3 regions of the Arthrobacter sp. G.S.26 genome follow, and region 3 is predicted to be linked to each of the others. Evidence: riboswitches for the same ligand, from Rfam matches in the RefSeq annotation. Region 3 holds a riboswitch; each other region holds the start of a gene.
The links. Region 3 has a riboswitch for thiamine pyrophosphate ahead of thiO (glycine oxidase ThiO). Riboswitches for the same ligand answer to the same signal wherever they lie in the genome.
Positions count from the first base shown of each region.

Region 1: it holds a riboswitch for thiamine pyrophosphate, as region 3 does, so the genes downstream of both, ACRB8A_RS17770 (ECF transporter S component) here and thiO (glycine oxidase ThiO) in region 3, are expected to answer to the same signal.
Region 2: it holds a riboswitch for thiamine pyrophosphate, as region 3 does, so the genes downstream of both, thiC (phosphomethylpyrimidine synthase ThiC) here and thiO (glycine oxidase ThiO) in region 3, are expected to answer to the same signal.

Region 1 is NZ_CP193752.1:3,866,676-3,876,369, forward strand. Features, by position in the region: gene ACRB8A_RS17760 (energy-coupling factor transporter transmembrane component T family protein) at 1-625, opposite strand, end outside; gene ACRB8A_RS17765 (ABC transporter ATP-binding protein) at 622-2,169, opposite strand; gene ACRB8A_RS17770 (ECF transporter S component) at 2,169-2,792, opposite strand; TPP riboswitch at 2,861-3,002, opposite strand; gene ACRB8A_RS17775 (heme-degrading domain-containing protein) at 3,075-3,617, shown strand; gene ACRB8A_RS17780 (response regulator transcription factor) at 3,637-4,446, opposite strand; gene ACRB8A_RS17785 (hypothetical protein) at 5,327-6,775, shown strand; gene pelF (GT4 family glycosyltransferase PelF) at 6,852-8,543, shown strand; gene ACRB8A_RS17795 (putative glycoside hydrolase) at 8,540-9,622, shown strand; gene galE (UDP-glucose 4-epimerase GalE) at 9,618-9,694, shown strand, end outside.
Region 2 is NZ_CP193752.1:2,454,703-2,464,396, forward strand. Features, by position in the region: gene trmD (tRNA (guanosine(37)-N1)-methyltransferase TrmD) at 1-406, opposite strand, end outside; gene rimM (ribosome maturation factor RimM) at 407-958, opposite strand; gene ACRB8A_RS11245 (RNA-binding protein) at 1,063-1,305, opposite strand; gene rpsP (30S ribosomal protein S16) at 1,307-1,723, opposite strand; gene ACRB8A_RS11255 (hypothetical protein) at 1,928-2,368, opposite strand; gene ACRB8A_RS11260 (VOC family protein) at 2,472-3,347, opposite strand; gene ACRB8A_RS11265 (amidohydrolase family protein) at 3,440-4,522, opposite strand; TPP riboswitch at 4,674-4,781, shown strand; gene thiC (phosphomethylpyrimidine synthase ThiC) at 4,776-6,593, shown strand; gene ACRB8A_RS11275 (alpha/beta fold hydrolase) at 6,615-7,349, opposite strand; gene ffh (signal recognition particle protein) at 7,445-9,028, opposite strand; gene ACRB8A_RS11285 (glucose-6-phosphate dehydrogenase) at 9,113-9,694, shown strand, end outside.
Region 3 is NZ_CP193752.1:2,838,302-2,847,995, forward strand. Features, by position in the region: gene ACRB8A_RS12960 (thiazole synthase) at 1-708, opposite strand, end outside; gene thiS (sulfur carrier protein ThiS) at 713-949, opposite strand; gene thiO (glycine oxidase ThiO) at 946-2,205, opposite strand; TPP riboswitch at 2,198-2,316, opposite strand; gene thiE (thiamine phosphate synthase) at 2,344-3,051, shown strand; gene ACRB8A_RS12980 (RNB domain-containing ribonuclease) at 3,100-4,584, shown strand; gene ACRB8A_RS12985 (DEAD/DEAH box helicase) at 4,871-6,769, shown strand; gene ACRB8A_RS12990 (DNA-methyltransferase) at 6,778-7,650, shown strand; gene ACRB8A_RS12995 (PHP domain-containing protein) at 7,722-8,570, opposite strand; gene ACRB8A_RS13000 (aminopeptidase P family protein) at 8,662-9,694, shown strand, end outside.

The DNA.
Region 1 (9,694 bases), 1.0 Mb from region 3:
GCCTGGAGGCCCGCCGGATCGCCTGCACCAGGAGTCCGAAGCTTTGTCCCAGCGTGGCCTTGATCCGCTGGCCCACGCTGCCGCGCGAACCCACGCCGCGGGCCCGGCGCGCCATCCCGATGGTCTGCCATTCCTCCGCCATCAGCCCCACCAGCCGCATTGCCGCGAGCGTCCCCAGGACAAACCGGTGCGGCAGCCGGGCCTTCTGGGCCAGCGCGTCGGCCAGGTCAGTGGGATCGGTACAGCTCATCAGCAGCACAGCGGGAAGGGCGATGGCCAGGCCGCGGAGCAGGAATCCGGCGCCGGTTTCCAGCGAACCCTCGCTCATGGTCCAGATCCCGACGTCGATCAGCGTCCTTCCGCTGTCCGCTGCCAGGATGGAGGTACTCCAGCCGCCGACGGCCGCCGCCAGGATCAACGGCCAGCCACGCTGCCACAGCAGCGTCAGCGTGAGCCCCGCCAGGGGGAACAGCAGCAGTTCGCAGGCGAGCGCAACGGACGCGGAAACCCAGTCGATGGACAGCGCCAGAACCAGCGTGACCAGGAAAACGGCGGCAAATTTGCTCAGCGGGTTGGCGCGGGTCAGCACGGCGGTTCCGCCGGAAAGGTTCAGCTCCTGCCTCATGGCGCCACCCGCTCCGGAGCTGACAGTCGCAGCTCGGCCCCGCCCAGGGCGGCGGTGAATTCGGCATCATGCGTCACCGAGACCACAGCGGTGCCGGTGTCCAGGAGTTCGGTGAGGAACGATGCCAGCTCGGCCCAGGTGTTGGCGTCCTGCCCGAACGTGGGCTCGTCCAGGATCAGGACCCTGGGACTCGCGGCCAGGACGGTGGCCACGGAAAGCCGCCGCTTCTCGCCACCCGAGAGCGTGTAGGGATTCGCGCCCACCAAACCGGTCAGCCGCAGCCTTTCCAGCAGCTCATCCACCCGTTCCGCGCCATGGCCCAAGTGCCTGGGACCGAACTGCAGTTCGTCCAGCACCCGGCCGGTGACGAACTGGTGTTCAGGCTCCTGGAACACCGTGCCGATCCGCTCGATCAACTGCTCGGCCTTCCAGCGGTAGGGATCCGGGCCGGCACCCTGGCCCAGCCGTGGCTCCGCCCCGACGGTCCCGGCAACCGGAGCCAGTAATCCGCCCAGCGTCAGGGCGAAGGTGGATTTTCCGGCGCCGTTGGGACCCGTGATGGCCAGCGCCTGCCCGGAAATTACCTGCGCGTCGATTCCTTCCTGGACGGGAACCGGCGGAATTTTGCGGAACCTGCTGCGGCGGGGCCGTTCACGGGACACCGCCAGATTGTCCGCGGCAAGAAGCAGGTCGCCGTCGGCCGGGGAGCCCGCCGCGCGGGAGCGGGTTGCCGGAACGTATCCCGGGACCCAGACGCCGGCGGCCTTCAGCATGTCCCGGGCGCTTTCCAGCACCAGATCCGGCGGCCCGTCAAGGAGCACGGCCGGGTCCGACGCCGCTCCCGGCTGCAGCACCACGATCCGGTCCACCACGTCTTTCCACACGCCCACGCGGTGCTCCACCACCACCAGCGTGGCTCCCGTTTTGTCCAGGCATCTGGCCACGGCGTCGCGGACCTCCAGGACACCGGCCGGGTCCAGGTTCGCCGTGGGCTCATCCAGCAGGATCAGGCCTGGCCGCATGGCGAGGATTCCCGCCAGCGCCAGGCGCTGCTTCTGCCCGCCTGAAAGGGCCGACGTCGGGTGGTCCAGCGAAAGGTGGGAGAGCCCGACGTCGGCCAACGCCTCGTGCACGCGGGCCCAGATAGTGTCCCGGGGCACCGCGAGGTTTTCGGCGCCGAAGGCAACATCGTCGCCCACCCTGGAGAGGACCACCTGCGTTTCCGGGTCCTGCTGCATCAGGCCGGCGCGGCCGCGCTGGGACCGGGGCGGGGCGCCGTCCACCAGCAGCGAACCGGACTCGTCCGACTCCGCCGCTTCGCCGTCGTCGTCCGCATCCCCCAGCACCCCTGCGAGGGCGTGGAGCAGCGTGGACTTACCGGCTCCGGAGGAGCCCAAAAGGAGGACCCGCTCGCCGGGCCGGATATCCAGGTCAAGGGCGTGGACGGCGGGCCTGGTACGGCCGGCATGGCGCCAGCCCCACCCGCGGGCACTGACCGCTGCGGGCCGGACCGCCGGGCTGCCGTGCTGGGAAGGTGCAGGCATCAGGAGAAGGCAGGCTCCGATGCGGCCTTCCGGGAGGCGAAGGAAGCCAGCACGCCGGTCCTGGCCAGGCCGCGGGTGGCGATCCAGGAGAGGGCGCCGGCGATGACTGCGCCGGAGATGGCGGTGAAGACGATGTAGGCGAGTTTGTCGCCGCCCGAATAGGCAATGTTCCAGCCCCACGGCGCGAACGAATCGTTCAGGCCGCAGAAGAGTCCGGCACCCGCGCCGGCCAGCAGGGAGACAGGAAGGTTGAACTTCCGGTAGACGAAGATGGCGAAAATGATCTCGGCGCCCAGGCCCTGGACGAACCCGGAAAACAGCACCGACGCGCCGTACTGCGAGCCCATAAACAGCTCACCCGTCGCGGCGATGGTTTCGCAGAAAAGTGCGGCACCTGGTTTCCGGATGATCAGCATGCCCAGGACGGCCGGGATCATCCAGCCGCCGGCCAGGAGGCCGGTCAGGGGCGGATAGACGGCGTTCATCGGCGCGGAAACGGCCGCAGCACCCTGGGACCAGGCCCAGAAAATGATGCCGCCGGCAATCGCGATCAGGGCTGCGACGACGATGTCCACGACGCGCCAGGACCTGCTGGTGGTCTTCTTGATTGCTGCAGTGCTCATGGTGGTCCTCCTGGGTAACAGGAGGGGAAAGTGGACACGGGTGGCGGTTGCTGCCGCCATTTTCCGCGCACTTCGAGAACTCGACTCCCTTGCGCCGGTACTAACCGGATCAGGTTCGAGGGTCTGCGGCTGTCCGCACTCTCAGCGCCCACCTGCGGATCCTGGCAAATGCCAGTGATGCCCGACGGCTGCGCTCCCCTGTCGTTGAATGTTTCAGTGGTTGGTTAAAGCTGCCCTGTTGGGCCTGCCCAGTTTACACCTGGGCGGGGTAGATTGTGGGCCATGACCGCCAATTCACCGCTTGTGACCGACTTCGATCCGGACTCCGCCGATGCCCAGCCTGAGGGTTCGCTGGACGCCTTCATTGCCAGGATCGAAGCCGAGACCAGGGAACTGCAGTTTCCCGGCTTTTCGCTGGATGACGCCCTGAACCTCGGGTTGCTGTTGGTGGAGCTGGGAAAGGAGCGGAGCCTGCCCATTGCCATTGATATTTCCAGGAGTGAGCAGGTGCTCTTCCACGTGGCGCTTCCCGGCGCCACTCCGGACAACGAGCAGTGGATCCGGGCGAAGAAGGCCACAGCGGCCCGCTACGAGGTGCCGTCCCTGCTGGTCGGCCTTCGGGGCCGGCGGAACGGCGGCCGGATCGAGGACAACGCCTGGTTCGACCAGTCCCGCTACGCAGCCCACGGCGGGTCTTTCCCCTTGTACGTGGCCGGCGTCGGGTCCGTCGCCACTGTCACGGTATCCGGCCTCCCGCAGGTCCAGGACCACAACCTGGTGGTCGAAGCCCTGCGCGAAATCCTCACCCCGGCCCAGGGCAGCTGAAAAGCAGCGGGTTCAGCATTCAGTCCTGTTGCCTGCCCTGCCGGCGCGGCACCGGCGGCGTGAGGCGGTAGCCCACACCGTGCACCGTCTCCACCCACCGCGGCTTCCTGGGGTTTTCCCCGAGACGTTTACGGAGGTTGCTGACGTGGACCTCCACCGCGCGTTCCTCCGTGGCGCCCACAAAGGAGCCGTCGTAGCTGTCATGTCGAAGGTAGCGCACCAGGTCGGCCTTCGCCTGGATGGTCCGCCGTTTTTTCATCAGCACCAGGAGGATGTCGAACTGGCTCCGCGTCAGGGCGACGGGTACGCCGTCCACGGCAGCCTGCCGGGTTCCCTCGTGCAAAGCCAGGCCCTTGTGGACGTAGTCGAAACTGTCATACGTCGCCTCCCGCGTGAAAGTCCCGTCACCGGAACCCGCAGCGGCGTCCCCTTGGCTGCTGCCCGCCCCACCCGGGCTGGAGGCCCGCGGCCTGCGGAGCATCGCCTTGATGCGGGCCCGAAGTTCCCGGGCACGGAAGGGTTTGACGATGTAATCGTCAGCGCCCGCCTCAAAGCCAAGCAACGCATCCGCCTCGTCTGCACGCCCACTGATGATCACCACGTAAGCGTCACTGAAGGTCCTGATGCGCCGGGACGCTTCAAGCCCATCAAAGTCCGGCAGGCCGATGTCGAGGGTCACGATGTCAGGGTTGTGCGTCCGTACCTGGTCCAGTCCTTCAGCACCCGATGTCGCCTGGTGCACAGCGAACCCTGCCTGCCGGAAAATCGCAGCAAGCGCAGCCCTTACGTCGTTGTCGTCTTCGATCACTACTGCTACACCGCGCTCCACAACTGCTTCCTTCCATGTAGTAACTGTCCCGGCACGCACAGCCGGTCCGGGCTTTATGCATTACCTGTGGATTCGGCACCGCCAACCCCGCGGATGGCTCAGTGGGAAATTCAGGCAAACACCAGCCTTGGGATCAGGTCCCTTTTTGAGGCGGACTCCAGGGGTATCTTCGATGATATTCTCCGTCAATTTCCAGGCCCGGCAGGGTGCCGGCATTTGAGACGGACAAAAGCTTACGGCGTGCGATCCGCATCACATTACCCAGGGTTGTGAATGGGGTCGACGATAATGCGCGTCGGCCGTTTGTGAACAGCGTCACGGCGCGGCAAAACAGCAGGCCATCAGCTACTGACGTGGGCGAACAGGTCCTCAGCAACGGGCCTTGGATAATACTGAGGAATTCCTGAGAATCTTTTCGAGCATTGATCAGATCTTGATCTTTCTCAAAGTAGTTTCTGAGGAGTGGTTGATTGAATGTTTCTTGTTGCCTGAACCGGACGCAATGGTTTACCAGCGGAGGCCGCTGGGTTGGGTCATTCCAGCGGCGCTGCCAAGAAACCAAGTAGTGCATTGGAAAAAAATAGAGTACTGCCTACTCGGGTTTTTCCGTGAAGTTTTGCGTGGAATTAGATTTGTAGATTTCCGGCCTTCCAAGTGGGGCCGGTACCAGCCGGAGTCGGCGGCGGAAGCCTGCCTCTGAGACCGGGCCGGCCCCCCAGTCCGCCGTCGACTCCCCTTCTCCTGCACAACCGACCCAACACCAACATGAGTGCCCATCGCGCCTGCCGCGCCTCAATCGCTGACGAGAGAGACCGGTGGGCTTTTCCATGCCCGCAGCTCGAGGGCAGGGGCTTGATCCAGAGGAAAGAACCAGATCATCTTGAAGTCCTTATTTCACGATTCCTACACCCGCCAGATGTCGTTGATCGTTGTGGTGGGACTGGCGCTGTCCGCACTTGTGCCCGCAACCGTGCAGCTTTTTCCCGGCTCCGCCGGTTTTCCCGTTCTTGCCGCAGCAGCGGTCCCGTTCCTGCTGGCTCTCGCCCTGATCATCAAGCCAGGCATTGCCGGTCCCAACAGCGGGGCAGTTGCCTCGACTGAAAGGTTGGGCTCTGCGCTCCTGCTGTACCTTTCACCCGTTCTTTTGCTCAACGTTGTCTACCCGTTGGTCAGCCCCACAATGGCTGCCGTTGACGTGGATGGGGTGCCCCTGACGCTCGTGGTGCTGGCATCCTCCATCACCGTGCCCTGGATGGCCCAGGCGGCATGCCTTCCCATCTACCGGGTCCTCGGCGATCTGATGGCCGAGCGGAACCTCGAAGCCATCACCCGGAAATTCTGCCGTTACTGGCCCATGATGTTCGTCCAGTCACTGCCGCTGGTTGCCGTATTCGCCGTTCCCATGTGGTTGGCCTCAGGGTGGTCCGCCACCGTGATGCTCGACTATGTGGTGCTCTGCGTCCTGCACCTTCTCTTTGTGCAGTCCCTGGTACTGGCCAACGTGGCAAACCGCCGGGGCCTGTGGGCAGCGGCGTGGTCCGGTTACGCCGCCGCGCTTTTTATCGCCCCCACAGTGTGGTGGCTTCCGCCCCTGGTGGGCACGGCAACGCAGCTCCTGGCCATGCGCTCCGGCCTGCGGCAGTTGGGATTTACCCAGCGGCTCGGCACGCGGGTGTTCGGCCTCGACCTTGTCCGCGGACTCCTCATGGGAGCCGTGCTTTGGGCTGACAAGTTTGCACTCTTCCTGGTCACCAAAGGCGACTTCAACGTCGTCGCCGTGTTCGCAGCGATGCTGCCCGCTGTCGTTGCCTACAACTACTACTTTGTCCACCTTGCGCCTGGCGTGGACAGTGCCCTCAACGGCCTGCACCGGGACATTGAAGCGGCTCCCATCAGCGCTTTGAAGGGGAGCTCGCGCCGGTTGAGCCGTGTCGTTGACCGCTCCGTGTTGCTCACGGGCGCCATCGCAGCGCTGCTGGCACTTTCAGTGTCCCTGGTGATGTCCGGGGTTGATCCGCAGCAGTCCCTGCTGGCGGTGGCCGCCACCCTGGCTTCCTGGGCCTTTATGGTCCTGACACTGCTCAGCTACGAACTGGACTTCATCGGCGAGAAGACCACCCCCCAGATCATTGGAGCCGTCCACCTGGCGGTCTGCGTCCTTGCCTTCGCCGCCGGCGGACTGCTGGGCCCACTCACCGGTGCGGCCGGCGGCTACCTGCTGTTGGGCGCTGTGGACTTTGTCCTCATCGGCATCGCCTGGACGCTCTACAAGCGTCACTGGAGCCAACCGGAATACACGCTTTTCTGGCGCCACGCCACTACCTGGTAACCAGCCCATCACCCGGCAAGGACCCGTTTTACCCAGCAACGCCACGACTGACTTCCAAAATGCTAAGGGGAACACCATGTACTCGATCGCGAGAAGCGGCAAGAAGAAGCCACGGACCTTGTCTCCGGCGGCGGCCATCGAGCCGGCAACAGCCGCCAAGCCCGTTTATGAGGACGTGGATGTTGCCATCGTGATGGAGTCCACCTATCCCTTCCTCAAAGGCGGGGTCTCCGCCGTGGTTCACGACATCGTGACCCACAACCCCGATCTCAGCTACGGCATCATCCACATCACGTGGGACTCGGACGCGCCGCTGACGGACCTCTACGGCATGCCGTCGAACGTCCGGTGGGTACGCACCGTGTTCCTCAGCATGGATGAGCACCGGCAGGACTTCCAGGGCGTCGCATCGAGGGATCTGGGAATGACGGCACCGGAACGCGAAGCGCTCTCGCACAGGTTCTTTGATGCCCTGTACGCACTTTCGGAACACGGCGACGTCGAGGGCCTGTGGGAGCTGATTGACGAGGGGATGAACGAACGCACCCGGCAGTACCCCCTCTGGGCCCTTCTCGGTTCCAGGGAATTCATGCAGACCCTGCAGGATCGTATGCCCCAGTTGAACCTGTCGCTGGCAAACTCTTTCTGGACCCTGCGCAACTTCTTTTCCCTGGCCTACGCGGTGCTGGGCGAAACGATGCCCCGGGCCAGTGTCTACCACGCCCATACCACCGGCTACGCCTCGCTGCTCGGCGCGGCCGCGGCCAGGGACCACAACACGTCATTCCTGCTGACCGAGCACAACCTCTACGTCCGCGACACGGTCAACACCCTGCTGGACCGGAACATGGCCTTGTCCATCACGGCGGAGGATTACCGGACTTTCGACGTGACCGCAGAGCAGCGCGCGTGGATGGCGTGGTGGACCGAGATGGGCCGTTTCTGCTACCCCAGCGCACGACTCATCACGTACCTTTACCCGAGTGCCATCACCGAAGCTGCCCGGCTCGGCGCCGACATGGACAAGTCGGTGGTTGTGCCCAACGGCATGGTCATTGCCGAGTTCGACGAGAAGTTCCGGGCGCGTCAGGACGCACTGACAAAGATGGAAGCGGAAGGCCCCGACTACGTTTGGCACCTTGTCTATATCGCCCGCGTTGTGCCCATCAAGGGACTGCTGGATCTGCTGTCCAGCATGGAGATCCTGCGCGACCGCGGGTATCCGAACCTGCACCTGGACGTTCTGGGGCCAACCGAACACGTGCCGGAGTACTACGAGGCCTGCCTCGCGAAGATCGATGCCCTGGGACTCAACGACCACGTCACCATCCACGGCACTGTCCATGTTCGGGACATGCTGGACCAGTTCGACCTCCTGGTCCTCCCCAGCTACAACGAGGGACAGCCTATTGTCATTCTTGAGGCCATGGCGGCGGGAATTCCTACCGTCGGCTCCGATGTGGGCGGCGTCGCACAGCAGATCTCCGACAACCTCACCACCGCGGACGGACGGGTCATCGGTCCCTGCGGCGAAACGGTCACGCCCGGCAACGTGCAACAGATGGCCGACGGCATCCAGGCCGTCATCGGCAACCTGGCCAACTACGCCTCATACGCGGCAAATGCCCGCACCCGCGTCCAGGAGCTGTTCCAGATGCACGAGGTTATGTCCTCCTACAACCAGATTTACCGCGCCCTCGGCGACCTCCCGGTCATCGGGGAAGCGGCCCCGGTCCGGGGCGAAGAGCTGGCTCCGGTGGACCTGTGAGCGGCGTGGGCGCGTGGATCCGTTACGGCGATCCCATCCCTGCGGACCAGGTGGCCTTCGCTGCAAAGCACTACCGCGCAGCCATCCTCCAACCCTGGGAGACGGACGCGGCGGCAGAACTCAAGCGGCTCCGGCCGGACATGACGGTCCTTTGTTACAAGTGCTTCTCATCAACCCGTGACTACGAACCCGGGCCGGTCTACAGTTCGGGCGTTGCGTACCGCGAAGCCGAGGAGGAGGGCGGGGCGTGGTTCGCTACCCGGCTGGACGGCACCCGCATCGAGTGGAACGGGTACGGCGGGCATTGGCAGATGAACGTTCGCGACGCCGGGTACCGTGCGCGCTGGGTTCAAAATGTCACCGCAGAACTCCTGGAGTCGCCGTTCGACGGCGTGATGGCTGACAACGATGTTTTTGACGACTACTACCAGCTGAACCTGCCCATTAGACCGGCTTCCTCGATGGCGGATCTTCGGGACGGGCTCGATCACCTTGTCCACGCAGCGGGCCAATCCCTGAACAGCATCGGGAAAATCCTGGTGCCCAACATCGCCGAGTCGCGCCGGGTGCCGGGCAGGTGGGCTTCCCACGCCGCGTACGGCGGCGGGTTCGAAGAAGTCTGGCTTGGCTACGGCCCCCGGGACCTCTTTGACCCGGCTACGGCAGAAGCACAGCTCCCGCAGGCTGATGGCCCGGGCCTGTCAATTCTGCGCGTCCCGACAAACGGGGATGACAACCACCCGAATTTCACGTACGGGCTCGCAGCGTTCTGGATTTTCGGCCGGGGCCAGGGCTCGTTCACTGCGACAGCGCACGATGACTACAGCCGGACCCAACACATTCCAGAGCTGGACTGGTCCCTTGGCGCACCCCGGGAGAAACCGAAAGGCCGCCAGCATGTCTGGTCGCGTGAATTTAACGGCGGGTGGGCTGCAGTGAACTTCAACAAGGATGGCCGCCGGAAACGCCGGATCAGCGTTCCCCCGGGACTGGCGGACGCCGCAGGTAATCCTGCCCCGACGTCTCTGGTTCTGCCCGCGCAACGCGGGGTCATCTACCAGCGGGGGCAGAGCCATTAACATCCTCATCACCGGCGGTTGCGGATACATCGGTTCGCACACCATCCTTCATCTGCTCGAGGCCGGTCACAA
Region 2 (9,694 bases), 380 kb from region 3:
GCCGGACAGTGAAGTGCTCATGGGCCCATTCAATGACCCGCTCGTCGATGCCCTCATAGCGCCCGCACGCAAAAGCGAGGTGCTTTTCCTCGGCCAGTTCATAAGCCAGCGCCTGCGTGAACCGCTCGCCGGCAGGCGAGGGGACGATCAGGACCGGCTTCCCACCGTCCTGGGGGTGCATTCCCGCGACCGCGGCCAGCGCCTCGGCCCACGGCTCAGGCTTCATCACCATTCCGGCGCCGCCGCCGTAGGGCGTGTCGTCCACGGAACGGTGCTTGTCGGTGGTGAAGGTCCGGAGGTCGTGGACCACCAGGTCCAGCAGCCCGTCCTGGCGCGCCTTGCCGATCAGCGACAGTTCAAGGGGCGCCAGGTAGTCGGGAAAGATGCTGACGACGTCGACGCGCATCTAGGCGGTGCCTTCCGGGCCTTCGGGGGCGCCGGCGTCGTCCGTGTTGACTTCGAAAAGTCCGTCCGGCGGGGTGATGACGATGTAGCCGCCGGCGACGTTGACCTCGGGCACGATCTGCTCCACAAAAGGAACGAGGATTTCGGTTCCGTCGGGGGTGGTGACCATCAGGAGGTCCTGGACCGGCATGGTGTTCAGCGCGGCGATTTTTCCGACCACGCGACCGGCAACCCGGGCCTCGAGCCCGACGAGTTCGTGCTCGTACCAGCCCTCGTCGTCGTCATCGTCGTCGAGTTCCTCCGTTTCGATGAACAGTTTGGCGCCCCGCAGGGTTTCCGCCTGGTTCCGGTCGGCCACCTCGTCGAAGGCCAGCAGGAGGATGTCCTTGTTCCAGCGTGCGCTGATAACCGTCAGCGGGCCGGCGGAGGCCGGTTCAACCACGAACTCGGTGCCGGGGGCAAAGCGGTCGCCGGGAACATCCGTCAGGACCTGGACCGTGACTTCCCCGCGGATGCCGTGGGGTTTGCCGATACGCGCCACCTGGAGCTGCATGTGTTCCTCTGTTCGGGATTGAAATACTGGATGTGGGGTCAAAGCACTCCGGCCCCTCCACCAGGGGTGGAGGGGCCGGAGGTAAAGCTGAAATTGCGTGGCGTTCAGCGGCGGCGGTCGGTATCGACGACGTCGACCCGTACCGGCTCGCCACCGGCCAAGGCAGCCACAACGGTGCGCAGGGCGCGTGCCGTGCGGCCTTGACGGCCGATCACCCGGCCGAGGTCTTCCTGATGAACCCGCACCTCGAGGGTGTCCCCGCGGCGGTTGTTCTTGGAGCTGACCTTGACGTCGTCCGGGGAATCAACGATTCCGCGGACCAGGTGTTCGAGCGCGTCTGCCAGCAATCTACTCAGCCTCGGTGGTCTCTGCTTCGGCCGGCGCCTCGGCTGCGTCAGACTTGGCTGCCTTCTTGGTGATGGCTTCCGGGATGATCACGGACTTCTTCTCCGGGGCAACAAAGGCTTCCTTGGGAGCTTTCGTCTTCAGGGTGCCTTCCTGGCCCGGCAGGCCCTTGTACTTCTGCCAGTCACCGGTGATCTTCAGGATGGCGGCAACCTGCTCGGACGGCTGGGCGCCGACGGAGAGCCAGTACTGTGCACGCTCGGAGTCAACCTCGATGTATGAGGGCTCTTCGGTGGGGTGGTACTTGCCGATTTCTTCGATGGCGCGGCCATCACGCTTGGTGCGTGAATCGGCGACGACGATGCGGTAGTACGGTGCGCGCATTTTGCCAAAGCGCTTAAGGCGAATCTTTACGGCCACTTTTGTGGTCACTCCTGTTTCAGAAAAGGGGCGAAGCAATCGTTCTGCACCCGTGGGGCGGGCCATACTTGAAGGTTCAAAGGACAGGATCCGGACGCGGAGAGAGGGGCCACGCGGATCGAGTACCTGTCCATTGTGCCAGATCAGCGTCCGGATTTCGACTTGACACCCCGACCTCAGGCCGGGGGAACCGCGGCGGAAGGCTCAGGCGGACCAGACGTAAAGGCCGGTGCGCTCGGAGTCATCCACAGAGCCGGCGAGTTCGGCGACCTGCTGCACGTATTCCTTGGCCTTCGCGGCGTCGAACGGCATGTCGTCCTGGGCGGCCCACTGCCCGGAAACGTCGTCGAGGACCTCGCCGTCACCCTCGGTTTCGTAGGTGAGCAGGTCTGCCAGCGCCCGGACCATGGCGGGCGGGACCGCCAGCAGCGAGTCGCTGGAAACGTCCACCATAGTCAGTTCGTAGTCGGCACCGCCGGCGTGGACGGCTGTGCCGGCGAGGTCACCGAGCTGTTCCACTTCGAAGTCGCTGATTCCCGTGATCCGCACCGCCTTCGCGGCCGGTGCGCTGCTGCCTGCATCCAGGACGCCGGCATGTTTCAGCGCTGCGTCATGGGTGGCCACGAAGATCTCGGTGAAGCCCATGGAAATGTCCCTCGTTTTCGTTGACGGTGCGGCCTCCCGGCGCGGCGGTACCGCAGCCCCGGCCCTTCGGTTTCAGCCTAGTGCACGGCCACCGCCGCGGGCTTCAGGCTGCGGCGACGCGAATGCTGTTCTTCCACGGATCCTCGAAGCGCAGTTCGGCGCCGGTGTGGTGGGCGGCGATGCCGGCCACCTTGAGGCGGTCGGCGAGGGATCCGACGTCGTCCCCGGCCGGTACCTGGATCAGTACCTCGCCGAGGCCCAGGGTGTCCTTGCGGGGTCCTGCGCCGCGGCTGTTCCAGACGTTCATGGCCATGTGGTGGTGGTAGCGGCCGGCGGAGACAAAGAGCGCCTGGCCGTGCCAGCCGGCGGTCTTTTCGAAGCCGAGGACACCGACGTAGAAGTCATGGGCGGACTGCACATCGCCCACCTGGAGGTGGACGTGGCCCACTCCGGCGCCGGTGGCCTGCTGGCCTGCCACGGATTCCTCGGTGAGGTGCGTATCCAGGTAGCGCTGCGGGGGAAGGGCCAGGCTGTCCATCACCACATCGGTGCCGTTCCAGGACCAGTTGCTCCGCGGCCGGTCCCAGTACAGCTCAATGCCGTTGCCCTCGGGGTCATAGAAGTAGAAGGCCTCACTGACCAGGTGGTCGGCGCTGCCGGTGAAGTACCGGGGCTCAAACCGGGCGGCGGAGGCCACCGTAGCGGCCAGCGCCGACTGGTCCTCGAAGAGCAGGGCGGTGTGGAAGAGTCCCGCCTCTCCCCTGCCGGGCAGGTTCAGGCCGGGGGCTGGGGCAAGGTGAACCAGCGGCTTCTGCAGCCGGCCCAGGTACAGTCCACCGTCCTGCTCGGCCACCACCTCCAGGCCGAGCGCGCGCTGGTAGTAATCGGTCATGACCTTCATGTCGCCTACCTTGAGCATCACGGTGCCCATGGTGAGGTCGGCGGGAAGAAGGTCACTGCTGCTGGCTGCTGCGGTCATTGGGTGCTCCTGGTGCTGGGCCCTCGGTGCGGGGGCCTTCACTCTTAAAATTACTTGAAGCTTCAATTTATTCCAAGCGAGGTGCGAGGGCTTCAGCGAATCAACTCCCCGCCAAGCACCACGTGCGAAAGCCGGGTGATGTCCAGAGGGTTGAGGCGCGGGTCCCCTGCGCACAGGACGACGTCGGCCCGCTCCCCTTCGCGGATGCCTTCCGCTTCCAGCCAGTCCCGGGCCGCCCAGCAGGCCGCATCGAGTGCTGCGGCCATGGGCAGGCCGGCTCCATGCAGGGCAAGGATCTCGTCCGTGATCCGGCCGTGCCGGATAACGCTGCCGGCGTCGGTGCCCGCGAAAATCCGCACCCCGGACTCGAAGGCTTCCAGCACCCGCTCCGCCCGCCGCTCCCACAGTGAGCGCATATGTGCGGCGTAGCGCGGGAACTTCGCTTCCGCCCTGGCCGCGATGTCAGGAAAGGTGGCGATGTTGATGAGGGTGGGCACGATGGGTACCCCCTGTTCAGCGAAACGCGGCAGGTGCCGTGGCTGCAGCCCGGTGGCGTGTTCGATGCAGTCGATGCCGCCGTCCAGCATCTGGTCCAGGGTGTCCGCTGCAAAACAGTGGGCGGTAACGCGGGCGCCTTCGTCGTGCGCCGCCGCGATGGCGTCACGGACGACGGCGGCAGGAAAGGAGGGTGCGAGGTCACCGGCATCCCGGTCAATCCAGTCGCCCACAAGCTTGACCCAGCCGTCGCCGTCGCGCGCCTGCTTCCGCACCGCCTGGACCAGGTCAGCCGGCTCCACTTCCTCGGCGAATCCCCGCAGGTACCGCCGCGTGCGGGCCACGTGCCTGCCGGCCCGGATAAGCACCGGGAACTCCCGTCCTGACTGCAGCCAGCGGGTATCCAGCGGTGCGCCCGCATCCCTGACCAGGAGGGTGCCGGCGTCCCGGTCCGTGCGGGCCTGCTGCTCTGCTTCTTCCCGGCCCACGGCGCCACCCGGCCCCAGGCCCAGATGGCAGTGCGCGTCCACAAAACCGGGAAGGACCCACCCGTCGAGGGTTTTCCCGGGTGCCTGCCGCGGCCGGTTGAACGTCAGCACGCCGTCCACCGACCACATGCCGTGCCGCACGGTATCCGGTCCGGTGAGGACCGGGCCGCTGAACTCCAGTACCTGGGTCACTGTCGCGCACCTTGAAAAGCGGACGGCCGCCGGGGGCCCGGAAACGGTTTTTGTGGCGGCCCGTCCTGGGCCTTATGTGGGCTAGTGGTCACGCATGCAGGCTAGCACCGCAGTGTGACACAACCCCCGGCCGGGGCTTGTGGTAGCTTCTTGGTGACCACACGGGTGCCCCTGCAGGGGCTGAGATCGGGCTGACGCAGCCTGCGACCGTCGAACCTGTCCGGGTAATGCCGGCGAAGGAAGTGAGTATTCCTTGAATACATCCAAAACACCGTTCAACCCTGCCCAAAATCTGCCTGCGACCGGGGACGGCACGGGGGCGGAGACCCGTTCGTTGGCCTCGCACTCGCTGGCCTACCTCGAAGACCAGGCCGCCGGGATCAGGGTTCCGGTGACGGAAATTGCGCTGGAGCCCTCCCCCGGAGGTACCGCAAACTCCCCGTTCCGGACCTACCGGACTGCGGGCCCTGGAAGTGATCCGGTCCTGGGCCTGGCGCCGTTCCGGACGGAGTGGATCGCGGCACGCGGGGACACAGAGGAGTACGGCGGCAGGGAACGGAACCTGCTCGACGACGGCCGGTCCGCGGTGCGCCGCGGAGCGGCTTCCGCGGAGTGGAAGGGTGCGCATCCGGTGCCCCGCCGCGCCGTCGGCGGGCGGAACGTCACGCAGATGCATTATGCCCGGAACGGCATCGTCACCCGGGAAATGCGGTTTGTGGCCCTGCGCGAAAATTGCGACGTTGAACTGGTGCGCAGCGAACTCGCCGCCGGCCGCGCCATCCTCCCGAACAACATCAACCACCCCGAGTCCGAGCCGATGATCATCGGCAAGGCGTTCCTGGTGAAAATCAATGCCAATATCGGCAATTCCGCGGTGACCAGCTCGATCGCCGATGAGGTGGACAAACTCCAGTGGGCCACCCAGTGGGGCGCCGACACCGTGATGGACCTGTCCACCGGCGATGACATCCACACCACGAGGGAGTGGATCATCAGGAACTCCCCGGTCCCGATCGGGACCGTGCCCATCTACCAGGCGTTGGAGAAGGTCAACGGCGAAGCCAACGCCCTGACCTGGGAGATCTTCCGGGACACGGTGATTGAGCAATGCGAGCAGGGCGTGGACTACATGACGGTGCATGCCGGCGTCCTGCTCCGCTACGTGCCGCTCACCGCCAACCGCGTCACCGGCATCGTGTCCCGCGGTGGTTCCATCATGGCCGGCTGGTGCCTTGCGCACCACCAGGAGAACTTCCTCTACACGCACTTTGACGAGCTGTGCGAAATATTCGCGCGGTACGACGTCGCGTTTTCCCTCGGTGACGGCCTCCGGCCGGGTGCCACTGCCGACGCCAACGACGCCGCCCAGTTCGCCGAACTGGACACGCTGGCCGAGCTCACCCAGCGGGCCTGGGAATACGACGTGCAGGTGATGGTTGAAGGCCCGGGCCACGTGCCCTTCCACCTGGTGCGGGAGAACGTGGAACGCCAGCAGGAGCTGTGCAAGGGCGCCCCCTTCTACACCCTGGGACCGCTGGTCACGGATGTCGCTCCGGGTTATGACCACATCACTTCAGCGATCGGCGCCACGGAGATCGCCCGGTACGGCACGGCCATGCTCTGCTACGTCACACCGAAGGAGCATCTGGGCCTGCCCAACCGGGATGACGTCAAAACGGGCGTGATCACTTACAAGATTGCCGCACACGCCGCTGACCTGGCGAAAGGCCAGCCGGGAGCGCATGAACGCGACGATGCCCTGTCCAAGGCACGGTTCGAGTTCCGGTGGCGGGACCAGTTCGCCCTGTCACTGGACCCCGTCACGGCGGAGGCCTTCCACGACGAGACCCTGCCCGCGGAACCGGCCAAAACAGCGCATTTCTGCTCCATGTGCGGGCCCAAGTTCTGCTCCATGCGGATCAGCCAGGACATCCGGGACGAATACGGCTCCGCGGAAGCGCAGGCCGCGCTGGCGGAGATGGCCACCGGCATGCGGGAAAAAAGCAACGAGTTCCTCGCTTCCGGCGGAAAGGTTTACCTGCCGGAGCCGGTGATGCCGGCAGGAAGCTAGGCAGCTTCTGCCGGCGGCCGGTCAGGATGCTTTGGCCTGCACTCCACGGCTGACGTCGCTGATGAATCCCCGGATGGCGTGGTCGCCGTCCGGGGAGTCCTGGGGCCGGTGCCCGCCCGCAGCAATGCGGTGCAGGGCGCCGGTTTCCCGGAGGTAGCCGGCGATTTCCTCATACAGTGGTTCCCAGCCTCCGGTCAGCACCAGGGTGGGCACACCCGGAACAATGTGCAGCGGCGCTTCCCACGCGGGTACCTGCAGCCGTAGCCGCCGGGCGGACCGCTTCTCCTCCAGCGAGGTGGGCTCCTGGAGGTCCGTGGCGTACACGCGGCGGACAAACCCACGCTGGAAGTCTTCGTCGCTGAGCTGGTGCCGGGCATCAAAAAGCGGCTGCATCAGCCTGATGTGGGCGGCGGTGGCAGGCAGGCCCGCTGTCAGCGACAGGCAGGCCGGCTCCACCAGCGTGAGGGAGTGGACCAGGTCCGGCCGTTCGACGGCGGCCATCATGGCCGCCACTGCCCCTTGTGAATGCGCCACAACGTGCCCGCCGGCGGTTCCCCGGCCGTCGTCGGCCAGTGCCTCAAGGATCACCGCTGTGTCCGCCCCGAAGGAGGACTCCACTGGTTCAGCGACGGGATCGTAGCCGTGCCGGCGCAGGAACAAGGCGTCGTACGTGAGCGCCATGCCGTGTTGCCGGGGCCAGGCGGCCGCGCCGAAGCTTCCCTCGCCGTGCACGAACACCACCCGTTGCTTGACCATGTCCCAACCCTATTCGACGGTACCGACATCCCAACCGGGTAGCGCCAAGTGTCGTCCTGAGTGTTCAGAACGGCACTTGGCGCTACTTGGTTGGGCTACTTCCCGAGGAACTTGTCGAAGCCCTTGGGCAGGTTGAGCTGCGAGGGATCGAAGTCCCCCTGCTGCTGGCCGAAGGCAGCCCCGGTGGGCAGCGCCTTGGGGCCTGCTGCGCGCCGGGCTGCCGCGTCCTTGAGCTCCTGGGCCGCCTTGGCCGGGTTGCCGGACTTGGCTTTCTTCTTGGGCGCGTTCTTGGCGTTCTTGCGGGCACCGCCACCGGCGCCGGGCATGCCAGGCATCCCGGGCATTCCCGGCATGCCGCCCTGGGCCATTTTTTTCATCATCTTCTGCGCCTGGGCGAAACGCTCCAGCAGGCCGTTGACCTCGGAAACGTGGACACCGGAACCGCGGGCGATGCGGGCCCGGCGGGAGCCGTTGATGATCTTGGGGGCCACGCGCTCGTGCGGCGTCATGGACCGGACGATTGCTTCGACGCGGTCGATCTCGCGCTCGTCGAACTGCTCGAGCTGCTGGCGGATGTTTTGCGCACCCGGCATCATCATGAGCATTTTCTTCATGGAGCCCATGTTGCGGATCTGCTGCATCTGGGCGAGGAAGTCGTCCAGGGTGAAGTCTTCCTGATCGGCGAATTTCTTCGCCATCCGGGCTGCTTCGTCCTTGTCCCAGTTTTTTTCGGCCTGCTCGATGAGCGTGAGCACATCACCCATGTCCAGGATGCGCGAAGCCATCCGGTCGGGGTGGAACAGTTCGAAGTCGTCGAGGCCTTCGCCGGTGGACGCAAACATCACGGGCTTGCCGGTGACCGACGCGACGGACAGGGCGGCACCGCCGCGGGCGTCGCCGTCGAGCTTGGACAGCACAATGCCGGTGAAGTTGACGCCTTCATCAAAGGCGAGCGCCGTGTTCACGGCATCCTGGCCGATCATGGAGTCAATGACAAAGAGGACTTCATTGGGGACGATGGCCCGGCGGATCTGGCGCGCCTGCTCCATCATGTCCGTATCCACGCCCAAGCGGCCGGCGGTGTCCACAATCACCACGTCGTGCAGCTTCTGGCGGGCTTCCTCGACACCGGCCCGGGCAACCTCAACAGGATCGCCTGCCGGGTGGTCGAGCTCGGTGTAGGTGGCACCCGGGTGCGGTGCGAACACCGGCACGTTGGCTCGCTTGCCCACCACCTGGAGCTGGGTGACGGCGTTGGGCCGCTGCAGGTCACAGGCCACCAGGATGGGGCTGTGGCCCTGGGCCTTCAGCCACTTGGAGAGCTTGCCGGCCAGGGTGGTCTTACCGGCGCCCTGCAGGCCGGCCAGCATGATGACGGTTGGGCCGTTTTTGGCCAGGCGGATCCGGCGGGTTTCGCCGCCGAGGATCTCCACCAGTTCCTCGTTCACGATCTTGACGATCTGCTGGCTGGGGTTCAGCGCGGCTGCGACCTCGGCGCCCAGGGCGCGTTCGCGTACCCGGCCGGTGAATTCACGGACCACGGATACAGCGACGTCGGCATCCAGGAGGGCGCGGCGGATCTCGCGGACTGTGGCATCAACATCAGCCTCAGTCAGGCGGCCCTTGCCACGAAGATTCTTGAAGGTTGCTGTCAACCGGTCAGAGAGTGAATTGAACACGCGCCGTGAACTTCTTTCAGTGGATGATCGGGACTCGACTATCTAGGGTACCAAGTCGGGCCCGCATGATGGCATGCTGGCAAAATGACGAGCCAAACAACTGTACGGACCCTGCTCATCCTTGGCGCCTCCGGCGACCTGACCGGGCGGCTCCTGCTGCCGGGCCTGGCCAGCCTGGTGGTGCGCGGCCGCGCCGATGGCCTGACCCTGGTGGGTGCAGGCTCCGATCCGTGGACAGCCGCGCAGTGGCAGGAGCGGCTGCAGGCGTCGTTCGCCGCTGAAGGTGCAGAGGCCGGCGCCGACGGCGCGGCGGCCCTGAAGTCCCTGGCCGCCGCCAGCAGCTACCACCAGCTGGATGTCACGGCGGAAGACGGGCTGGCCTCGCTGCTGCGGACACTCGATGGCCCGGTCGCGGTGTACTTCGCCCTGCCGCCGAAGATCAGCCAGCTGGCGTGCGGGGTCCTCCGGCCGGAGGAGGTTCCCGCCGGCACCCGGCTGGTGATGGAAAAGCCCTTCGGGGCCGGTGCCGAGTCTGCCCGGGAGCTGAACCGGACCCTGGCCCGGCTGGTGCCGGAGGACCACATCCACCGGGTGGACCATTTCCTGGGCAAAGCCACGGTGCTGAACATTCTGGGCCTGCGGTTCGCCAACAATTTCCTGGAGCCG
Region 3 (9,694 bases):
GGCCTCCCCCATCAGGACCGGGTTCTGGGCGCGGGTCACGGCCGTGGCAAGCAGCACGGCATCGCAGCCCAGCTCCATGGCCAGGGCAGCATCGGATGCCGTCCCGATTCCGGCGTCCAGCACCACCGGCACCGAGGCGCGGGAAACAATCAGTTCGATGTTGTGGGGGTTGAGGATGCCCAGGCCGGTGCCGATCGGTGAGCCCAGCGGCATCACCGCGGCGGCTCCGAGGTTCTCCAGCCGCAAAGCCAGGACGGGGTCATCATTGGTGTAGGCAAACACCTTGAAGCCGCGGTTAACCAGCTGTTCCGTGGCATCCACCAGTTCCACGGCGTCCGGCAGCAGCGTGTGTTCGTCGGCGATGACTTCGAGTTTCACCCAGTCCGTCTCCAGTGCTTCGCGGGCCAGTTCGGCGGTCAGGACGGCGTCGCGGGCGGTGAAACAGCCGGCGGTGTTGGGCAGGACCCGGATGCCGTGGTCCACCAGCAGCTGGAACAGCGAGCCGGTTTCTGCCGTGGAGTACCGGCGCATGGCCACGGTGGTCAGGGCCGTCCCGGAAGCGATCAGGGCGGCTCCGAGCCCGTCGAGGCTGGGGGCGCCACCGGTGCCCATAATGAGCCGCGAGGCCAGGGCGACGCCGTCAATGACCAGGTCATCGCGGCCTGTGCCACCGGCCTGGTTCAGCAGTTCGGTGTTGGTGTTGGCCATGGCCCTAACCGCCCTGGACTGCCGTGACGAGTTCAACGTCGTCGCCGTCCGCGAGCGCCGTGGCGGACCATTGGCTGCGCGGCACCACCTGGGCGTTCTGCGCCACCGCCACCCCCAGCCGTGCGCCGTCGGCGGCCTGCCCATTGGCTGCGAGGACGCGGCCGGTGACCTGGCTGACCAGCATGCTGATGGACGCGCTGTCCACCACCGCATGTGGAGTTCCGTTCAGGGTGATGTTCATGCTGTCTCCTTGATGGTGCGGGGAAGGTGAGGGGCAAAACCGGAGAACCGGGCGGGGTTGAAGGGTGCCCAACGGGGATCAGCGTGACCGTCCATCAGGTCGCGGCAGATGGCTGCGGCTGCGGGGGCCAGGAGGATGCCGTGGCGGAAGAAGCCGGTGGCAATGATCAGGCCCGGCACGTGCGCGGCCATCCCGAAGCCCGCGTCCGCACCGGTGCCGTCCGGTGCAGGCACCCGGCCCAGGAGGGGAGCGTTGTCCGGAGTGCCGGGCCGTGCCCGGGCGGTGCTCTCCAGCAGCTCGAGCTCGGCAACGGCAGGCACCAGGGCCTGGGCGTCCCGCAGAAGCTGATACACCCCACCCGCGGAGACCGCGGTGGGGCCGGCCAGGGCATCCTCGCGCTGGGTGGCGCCGATCACCACCGTGCCATCCTGCCGCGGCACGATGTAGACGGGGACGCCGTGGACCAGACCGCGGACTGTGGAGCCCAGCAGTGGGCGCAGGTGCTGTGGCACGGCGAGCCGCAGGATGTCGCCGTGTACCGGCCGCAACGGCAGGCTCAGGCCGGGGGGAAGGCCACCCAGTGCTGCCGCCTGCAGCCCGTTGGCCACCACGGTTTCGGCCGCCCGGACCGTCCCGCCACCGGCGAGCTGCACACCTGCGACGGCACCGTCTTCCCACAGCAAGCCGCTGGCCTTGGCCGCTACCGCAAACGGATCGCCGGCGAGCGCACGCCGCATGCTGGCCAGCAGAAGCCGCGGATCCACCTGGTGGTCTGCTGGAGTATCGAAGGCGCAGGCGATGGCGGGGCCCAGCAATGGCTCCCGGCGGCGGGCCTCCCGGATGGTGAGCGGTTCCACGGTCAAACCGTTCGCCTGCTGCACAGCGCGCAGGTCCATCAACGCCCGGCGGTCGGCGGCGTCGGCGCCCACGGCTAGGGTCGGCGTCGTGAGGTATCCGGGGTCCCCGCCGGTGACGGCGAGATCCGCGGCGAAACCGGGCCAGAGGGCGGCGGCCGCAAGCATCAGCTCCAGGAGGTCCTCTTCCTGGTAATGCAGCTCGCTCACCGGCGCCAGCATTCCGGCGGCGGCCCAGCTGGCACCGGCGCCCGGCGCGTCATCGATCAGGAGCACGGACCGGCCGGAGCGGTACGCCTCCCAGGCGATGCTGTGGCCAACCACGCCGCCGCCAATCACTGCAACGTCGGCTTCCAACGCTCCGTGCGGGCGGTCATCGGGGGTAGCAGGCAGGGCGCCCATGTGTCTCCTTCCCTACGCCGGCATTACCCGGATCAGGTCAAGCGGTCGGCTCTGACGCCCTCTCAGCCCGGCGCTTTGTGACAGCTGCCGCGGGCTCCCGCAGTACCCGGCCAGTCTAGAGGAACTAGGCTGGCAGCCATGAATGTGACCCACTCCCCTGCCGCCGCTGATCCCCTGGCCACCGCTCCCGGCGCGGCCGCGCTCCACGCAGCACGGCTGTACCTGTGCACCGATGCCCGGAAGGACCGCGGCGACTTTGCCCGGTTCGTCGACGCGGCGTTTGCCGGTGGGGTGGACATCATCCAGCTTCGCGACAAAAGCATCGAGGCGGCCGAAGAGCTGGAGCTCCTGGCCGTGCTGAAGGAAGCCGCAGTCCGGCATGGCCGGCTCTGGGCTGTCAACGACAGGGCCGACGTCGCAGTGCTGTCCGGCGCCCCGGTTTTCCACATCGGCCAGAAGGACCTGCCGCTGCCCGCCGCCCGCACCCTGCTCAACGGCAACGCCGCCATCGGCTTGTCCAGCCACACCCCGGACCAGGTGGACGCGGCCCTCACGGCAGCCGCGGGACCTGCGGCGCTGGACTACTTCTGCGTGGGGCCCGTCTGGGCCACGCCCACCAAACCCGGCCGGGCCGCCGTCGGACTCGACTTGGTGCGCTACGCCGCGGCCGCAGCCGGCGACGACGTTCCCTGGTTCGCGATCGGCGGCGTGGATGACGGCAACATCGGTGAGCTGGTGGCCGCTGGGGCCCGCCGGGTGGTGGTGGTCCGCGCCATCACCGATGCCCCGAATCCCGCAGCAGCCGCGGCTTCCCTGCGCAGCGCGTTGGAATCCGCAGACGCGTAGCGGCAGCGTCCCTGCCCGTTCGGAAAAAACCGGGCTACGCTGGGCAACGTGCCACATCACCGGCTTGCACCCCAGGTCCACGACCACAACAACGCGCTCGAAGCCGCCCTCAGTGAGCTTCGGGTCGAGCTGGAGCTGCCCGGCAAATATCCGGCTGATGCCGTCCACGATGCCGAGGCCGCCGTGGCGGCCCTGCAGCTGCCGGGCGAGGACCTGACCGGCATTGAATTCGTCACCATTGACCCGGCGTCCTCCACTGACCTGGACCAGGCGGTCTTTATGGAGCGCGACGGCGACGGGTACCACGTGCTGTATGCCATCGCCGATGTGCCCGCTTTCGTCGCCCCCGGCGGGCCCCTGGACGCCGAGACCTGGCGCCGCGGCCAGACATTTTACGCCCCCAACGGGCGGATCCCGCTGCACCCCGAGGTGATCAGTGAAGCGGTCGGCAGCCTGCTGCCGGACCAGGAGTGCCCGGCGTTTGTCTGGGACTTCCGGCTGGACGCCCGCGCAGGGGTCACGTCCGTGACCGTACGGCGTGCACGGGTCCGCAGCCGGGAGAAACTCAGCTATAGGGGCGCGCAGGCGGACCTGGATGCCGGCACAGCGGGCCCGGTGCTGGAGCTGCTCAAGGAAGTGGGGCTAAAACGGGTGGAGCTGGAGCGGCTCCGCGGCGGCGCCAGCCTGAACATGCCCGAGCAGGAGATTGTCCAGCTGCCCGACGGCGGCTACCGGATTGCCGCCGCACCGCAACTGCCCGTGGAGGACTGGAACGCGCAGATCTCGCTGATGACCGGGATGGCCGCGGCGCAGCTGATGCTGGCCGGAAAGGTGGGAATCCTGCGCACCATGCCGGCCCCCGACGAGCGGTCGCTGCACCACTTCCGGCTGCAGACCGAGGCCCTCGGGAAACCATGGGACGGGGCCGCCAGTTACGGCGAGTACCTGCGCACCCTGGACGCGGCCGAACCCCGCCAACTGGCCATCCTGCATTCGGCGGGCATGCTGTTCCGTGGTGCTGCATATACAGCCTTTGACGGGACCGTGCCGGAGAACGTTGTCCAGTCCGCCATCGGCGCCGCGTACGCCCACACCACTGCTCCCCTGCGCCGCCTGGTGGACCGTTTTGTGCTGGTGATCTGCGAGGCCCTGAGCAACGGCCGGGACGTCCCCGGCTGGGCGCGGGAGGCGCTGCCTTCCCTCCCCGAGGTCATGGCCGGCTCCGACCAGCTGGCATCCCGGATGGAACGCATGGCCCTGGACACCGTGGAGGCTGCACTGCTGGTCAACCATGTGGGGCAGGAATTCGACGCGGTAGTGATTGCCGGTTCGAAGCCGGCCAAGGACAACGGCAATGGAAACGGCGCCGGCAATGGGAAGAACGGGAACGGCGGATCAGGCACCATCCAGATCGCCGAGCCCGCAGTGACCGCCCGCTGCGCCGGAGAGCTGAAGTCCGGCACCAAGGTCCGGGTCCGGCTGGTCTCCTCGGATATCGCCGCCCGTAAAGTCCACTTTGAGCTGGTGGCCTGAGCCCGACGGTTCGCCGCGGGGCACCAAAGCCGGGTTCCCGGGCCCGTGCCGTTAGACTGGAAAAGTAGAAACGGATGCCCGGTCGTTGATTTCCTTGATTTGAAACCAACAAGCCCGCCCCTACGCGATCTTGAGATTGACCCGCTGGTCACCAGTGCCAGCATTTAGATAGCCCGCGATCGGCTTCCACTGGAATTGCTTGCGCGCTTCGAGCGTGCTCCGGAACGGCCCAGGCCGGCCCGTTGAGCAGGCAGCGCCCTCGCCCAAATGAATAAGGAAACTCCCTGTGAGTGAATTGCACACGCACCAGCTTCTGACCGATGAGTCCGGCACCGAGACCATCGAGCCCGAAGAAACCATTATTTCGGACGAAAAGCCGCACGAAATCGAAGAAAAGTCGTTCGCCGACTACAACGTCCGCGCCGACATCGTGGAGTCCCTGGCCGACGCCGGGATCACCCACCCCTTCCCCATCCAGGCCATGACCCTGCCGGTGGCACTGTCCGGCCACGACATCATCGGCCAGGCCAAGACCGGCACCGGCAAAACCCTGGGCTTCGGTATTCCCGCGCTCCAGCGTGTGGTGGGCCGCGATGATGCAGGCTTCGACAAGCTGCCCGTCCCCGGCGCCCCGCAGGCCCTGGTGATCGTGCCCACGCGCGAGCTCGCCGTGCAGGTGGCCAGCGACCTCGAGACCGCTTCCCGCAAACGCAACGCGCGCATCGCCACCATCTACGGCGGCCGTGCCTACGAGCCCCAGGTGGATGCGCTGCAGAAGGGTGTCGAGATTGTGGTGGGCACCCCCGGCCGCCTGATCGACCTTTACAAGCAGAAGCACCTGAGCCTGAAGAACGTCCGCATCGTGATCCTGGACGAGGCTGACGAGATGCTGGACCTCGGCTTCCTGCCGGACGTTGAAACCCTCATCGCCGGCACCCCCGCCGTCCGCCAGACGCTGCTGTTCTCCGCCACCATGCCCGGCCCGGTCATCGCCATGGCCCGCCGCTACATGACCCAGCCCACCCACATCCGGGCCGCTGACCCGGATGATGAGGGCCTGACCAAGCGCGACATCCGCCAGCTCATCTACCGCGCCCACGCCATGGACAAGATCGAGGTGGTGGCCCGCATCCTGCAGTCCCGTGGCCGCGGCCGGACCATCATCTTCACCAAAACGAAGCGCACCGCCGCCAAGGTTTCCGAGGAACTTGTGGACCGCGGCTTTGCCGCTGCAGCCATCCACGGCGACCTGGGCCAGGGCGCCCGTGAACAGGCGCTCCGTGCGTTCCGCAATAACAAGGTGGACGTCCTGGTGGCCACCGATGTCGCTGCCCGCGGCATCGATGTTGACGATGTCACGCACGTGATCAACTACCAGTGCGTCGAGGACGAAAAGATCTACCTGCACCGTGTGGGCCGCACCGGCCGCGCCGGCAACAAGGGCACCGCCGTGACATTTGTGGACTGGGACGACATGCCCCGCTGGGGCCTGATCAACAAGGCACTGGGCCTGAGCGTTCCCGAACCGATCGAAACCTACTCCTCCTCCCCGCACCTGTACGAGGACCTGGACATCCCCGAAGGCACCAAGGGCCGGCTGCCCCGCGACAAGCGCACTCTGGCCGGTGTGGATGCCGAGGTCCTCGAAGACCTGGGCGAGACCGGCAAGAAGAACGCCGGCGGCCGCCGCGAAGGCGGACGTTCCAGCGACTCCGGCCGCTCCGGCGGACGCTCCAGCGATTCAGGCCGGTCCGGTGGACGCTCCAACGATTCAGGTCGCTCCAGCGACTCCAGCCGCTCCGGTGACTCCAGCAGGTCCGGCGGACGGTCCGCGAACGCCGGCCGCACCGCCGAAGCACCCGTCGAGGCGGGCGGCCAGGCCACGGGCCAGGCTGACCGCGCCACCTCGGCCGATCAGGCCGGCGACGGCCGCGACCGCGACCGCACCCGCAGGGGCCGCCCCGCCCGTTCCGGCAGCCAGGACAGCAACGGCGAAGGTGCCCGCAGCGCCGGCACGGCAGGCCACGAAGGCGGAGGCCGCCGTCGTCCGTCCGAAGCGGCAGGCGAACCTGCTGCCGACGGCGCCGACCAGCCCTCGCGTGCCCGCCGCAACCGGACCCGGACCCGCCGCCGCAACGGTGAAGTTGTGGGTGACGCTGCCCAGTCCGGCAGCGCCGAGGGCTAAAACCCTCCATGACGAACACGCTTTGGGCGCCGGACGGCGGCAGCCTGGTGGTGCACGCGGAAAATTCCGTGTACCTCCCGTCGCTGCCGGCCGGCGCCTTCACGCTGATCTATGTGGATCCGCCGTTCAACACGGGCCGGGCGCAGCGGCGCCAGGAAACCAAAATGGTGGCGTCGCTGGACGGCACCGGCGACCGCGTTGGGTTCAAGGGCCGCTCCTACGACACGATCAAGGGCGCCCTGCACAGCTACGACGACGCGTTCAGCGACTACTGGTCGTTCCTGGAACCGCGGCTGCTCGAGGCCTGGCGCCTGCTGGCCGACGACGGCACCCTGTACCTGCACCTTGACTACCGCGAGGTGCACTACGCCAAGGTGATGCTCGATTCGATTTTCGGTCGGGAGTGCTTCCTGAACGAAATCATCTGGGCCTACGATTACGGCGCCCGCGCCAAAAACCGCTGGCCCACCAAGCACGACAACATCCTCGTGTACGTCAAAAACCCTGCCAAGTACCACTTCGACAGCGCCGAGGTGGACCGGGAGCCGTACATGGCGCCCGGGCTGGTCACTCCCGCCAAACGTGAACTGGGCAAGCTGCCCACGGACGTGTGGTGGCACACGATCGTCTCACCCACCGGTAAGGAAAAGACCGGCTACCCCACGCAGAAGCCCGAGGGGTTGATCCGCCGTGTGGTGGCAGCCTCCAGCAGGCCCGGGGACTGGTGCCTGGACTTCTTTGCCGGGTCAGGGACGCTCGGCGCTGTGGCGGCAAAGCTGGGGCGGAAGTTTGTCTGCGTGGACCAGAACCAGCCGGCCATCGACGTGATGGCCAAGCGGTTGGGTGCGCACGCCACCTTCACGTCCCACCCACCCAACTAGCTCGCACTTGTTGTCGTTTTGAGCGCCCAAAACGACAACAACTGCGAGTCAGTTGGGAAAGGCCGGGCGGGTCAGGGGCGCACGACGGCGGTCCCCGTGGCCTGCGACTCGATCCGGGCCAGGACCTCGGGGCTCGTCACGTTCTCACCCAGCAGGTTGGGCTTGCCGGTGCCGTGGTAGTCCGAGGATCCGGTGACCAAAAGGTCGTGCCGGGCAGCGAGGCCACGGAGGAATTCGCGTCCCTCTTCAGGATTGTCCCGGTGGTCGATCTCCACGCCCGCCAGGCCGGCGTCGATCATGTCCCGGTACGTCTGCTCCCCCACAATCCGGCCGCGGCCGGACGCCACCGGGTGGGCGAAGACCGGGACACCGCCTGCAGCACGGACCAGTGCCACAGCAGTGGCCGGGTCCGGTGCGTAATGGGGCATGAAGTAGCGGGAACGGGAAGTCAGGATGGACGCGAACGCCTCCGACCGGTCCGCCACAACGCCGGCGGCCACCAGTGCGTCAGCGATGTGCGGGCGCCCCAGTGTGGCCCCCGGAGCCACATGATGGATGACGTCGTCCCACGTCAACGGATAATCCTCGGCCAACAGCGTGACCATCCGTTCGGCCCGGGTCAACCGTGACTCCTTGGCCTTGGTGATCTCCTCAAGCAGGCCAGGGTGCAACGGGTCGTGCAGGTAGCTCAGCAGGTGGACGCTCACCCCACGGTCCGTCCGGCAGGAAACCTCCATGCCGGGGACCAGGGCCACGCCGCACCCGGCAACGGCGGCGGCTGCCTCGGCCCAGCCGGACGTGGAATCGTGGTCCGTCAAGGCCACCACATCCAAGCCGGCGCGGGCAGCGGATGCCATCACGTCGGCGGGCGTTTCGGTGCCGTCGGAGACATTGGAGTGGGCGTGCATGTCGATCCTCACCGCTCCAGCCTAGTAGACCGGCCGCCCAGCCGGCCCGCGCCGGGGCCGGCGCCTGTTCGCGTCGCCGGGACGCTGGTGAGACGATGGTCCCGTGAACGATGCCGATAACACCCAAAATTCTGCTTCCCAGCCCCTGGACGAGCGCGTCAACAACCGCTCGCAGCGCCCCGTTTCGGACGCCTTCAAGGCCTTTATGGCCAGCAACTGGGCGCCCGCCAGCCAGGATCTGCCCGGCCGCGACGCCGTGGCCGGTTTCGCCGCAACCCGGCGCAAAACCGTCTCCGCGCGGTTCCCGGGCGAGCGCCTGGTCATCCCTGCCGGGCCGCCGAAGGTCCGCTCGAATGACTGCGATTACCGGTTCCGCCCGCATTCCGGGTTCGCCCACCTCACCGGCCTGGGCCTGGACCACGAGCCGGACGCCGTCCTGATCCTGGACCCGGTTGCCGAAGGAACGGGCGACGACGGCGGCACGCACCGCGCGACGCTCTACTTCCGTCCCCTGGCCGGGCGGGACACGGAACAGTTCTACGCCGACTCGCGCTCCGGTGAGTTCTGGATCGGCGCCCGCCCCACCCTCGCGGAATTCGAGGCCCGCCTGGGCCTGGCAACAGCCCACCTTGACGGGCTCGAAAGCGCCATCACCAAAAACGTAGGAGCGCCGGAGATCGGCGGCACCTCCATCCGCCTGGTCCGCAAGGTGGACGAGAACATTGACGCCCTGGTGGACACGGCCCGGTACAACACGGCCAAGGATCCGGACAACCTGGATATGGGTGCCCTCGACGCCCTGGACGAAAAGCTCAGCGAGGCCCTGTCCGAGGAGCGCCTGATCAAGGACGCCTGGGAGATCGAACAGATGGAGGTGGCCGTGGCAGCCACCGTTGAAGGGTTCGAGGAAGTGGTCAAGTCGCTGCCCCGCGCACTGACCCACGCCCGCGGCGAGCGTGTGGTGGAAGGCGCCTTCTTCGCCCGCGCCCGCGAAGTGGGCAACGAGCTGGGCTACGACACGATTGCCGCTGCCGGCAACAACGCCACAGTGCTGCACTGGACCCGCAACACCGGCACGGTCTCCGCCGGCGAACTCCTGCTGCTGGACGCCGGCGTCGAGGCCGACTCCCTCTACA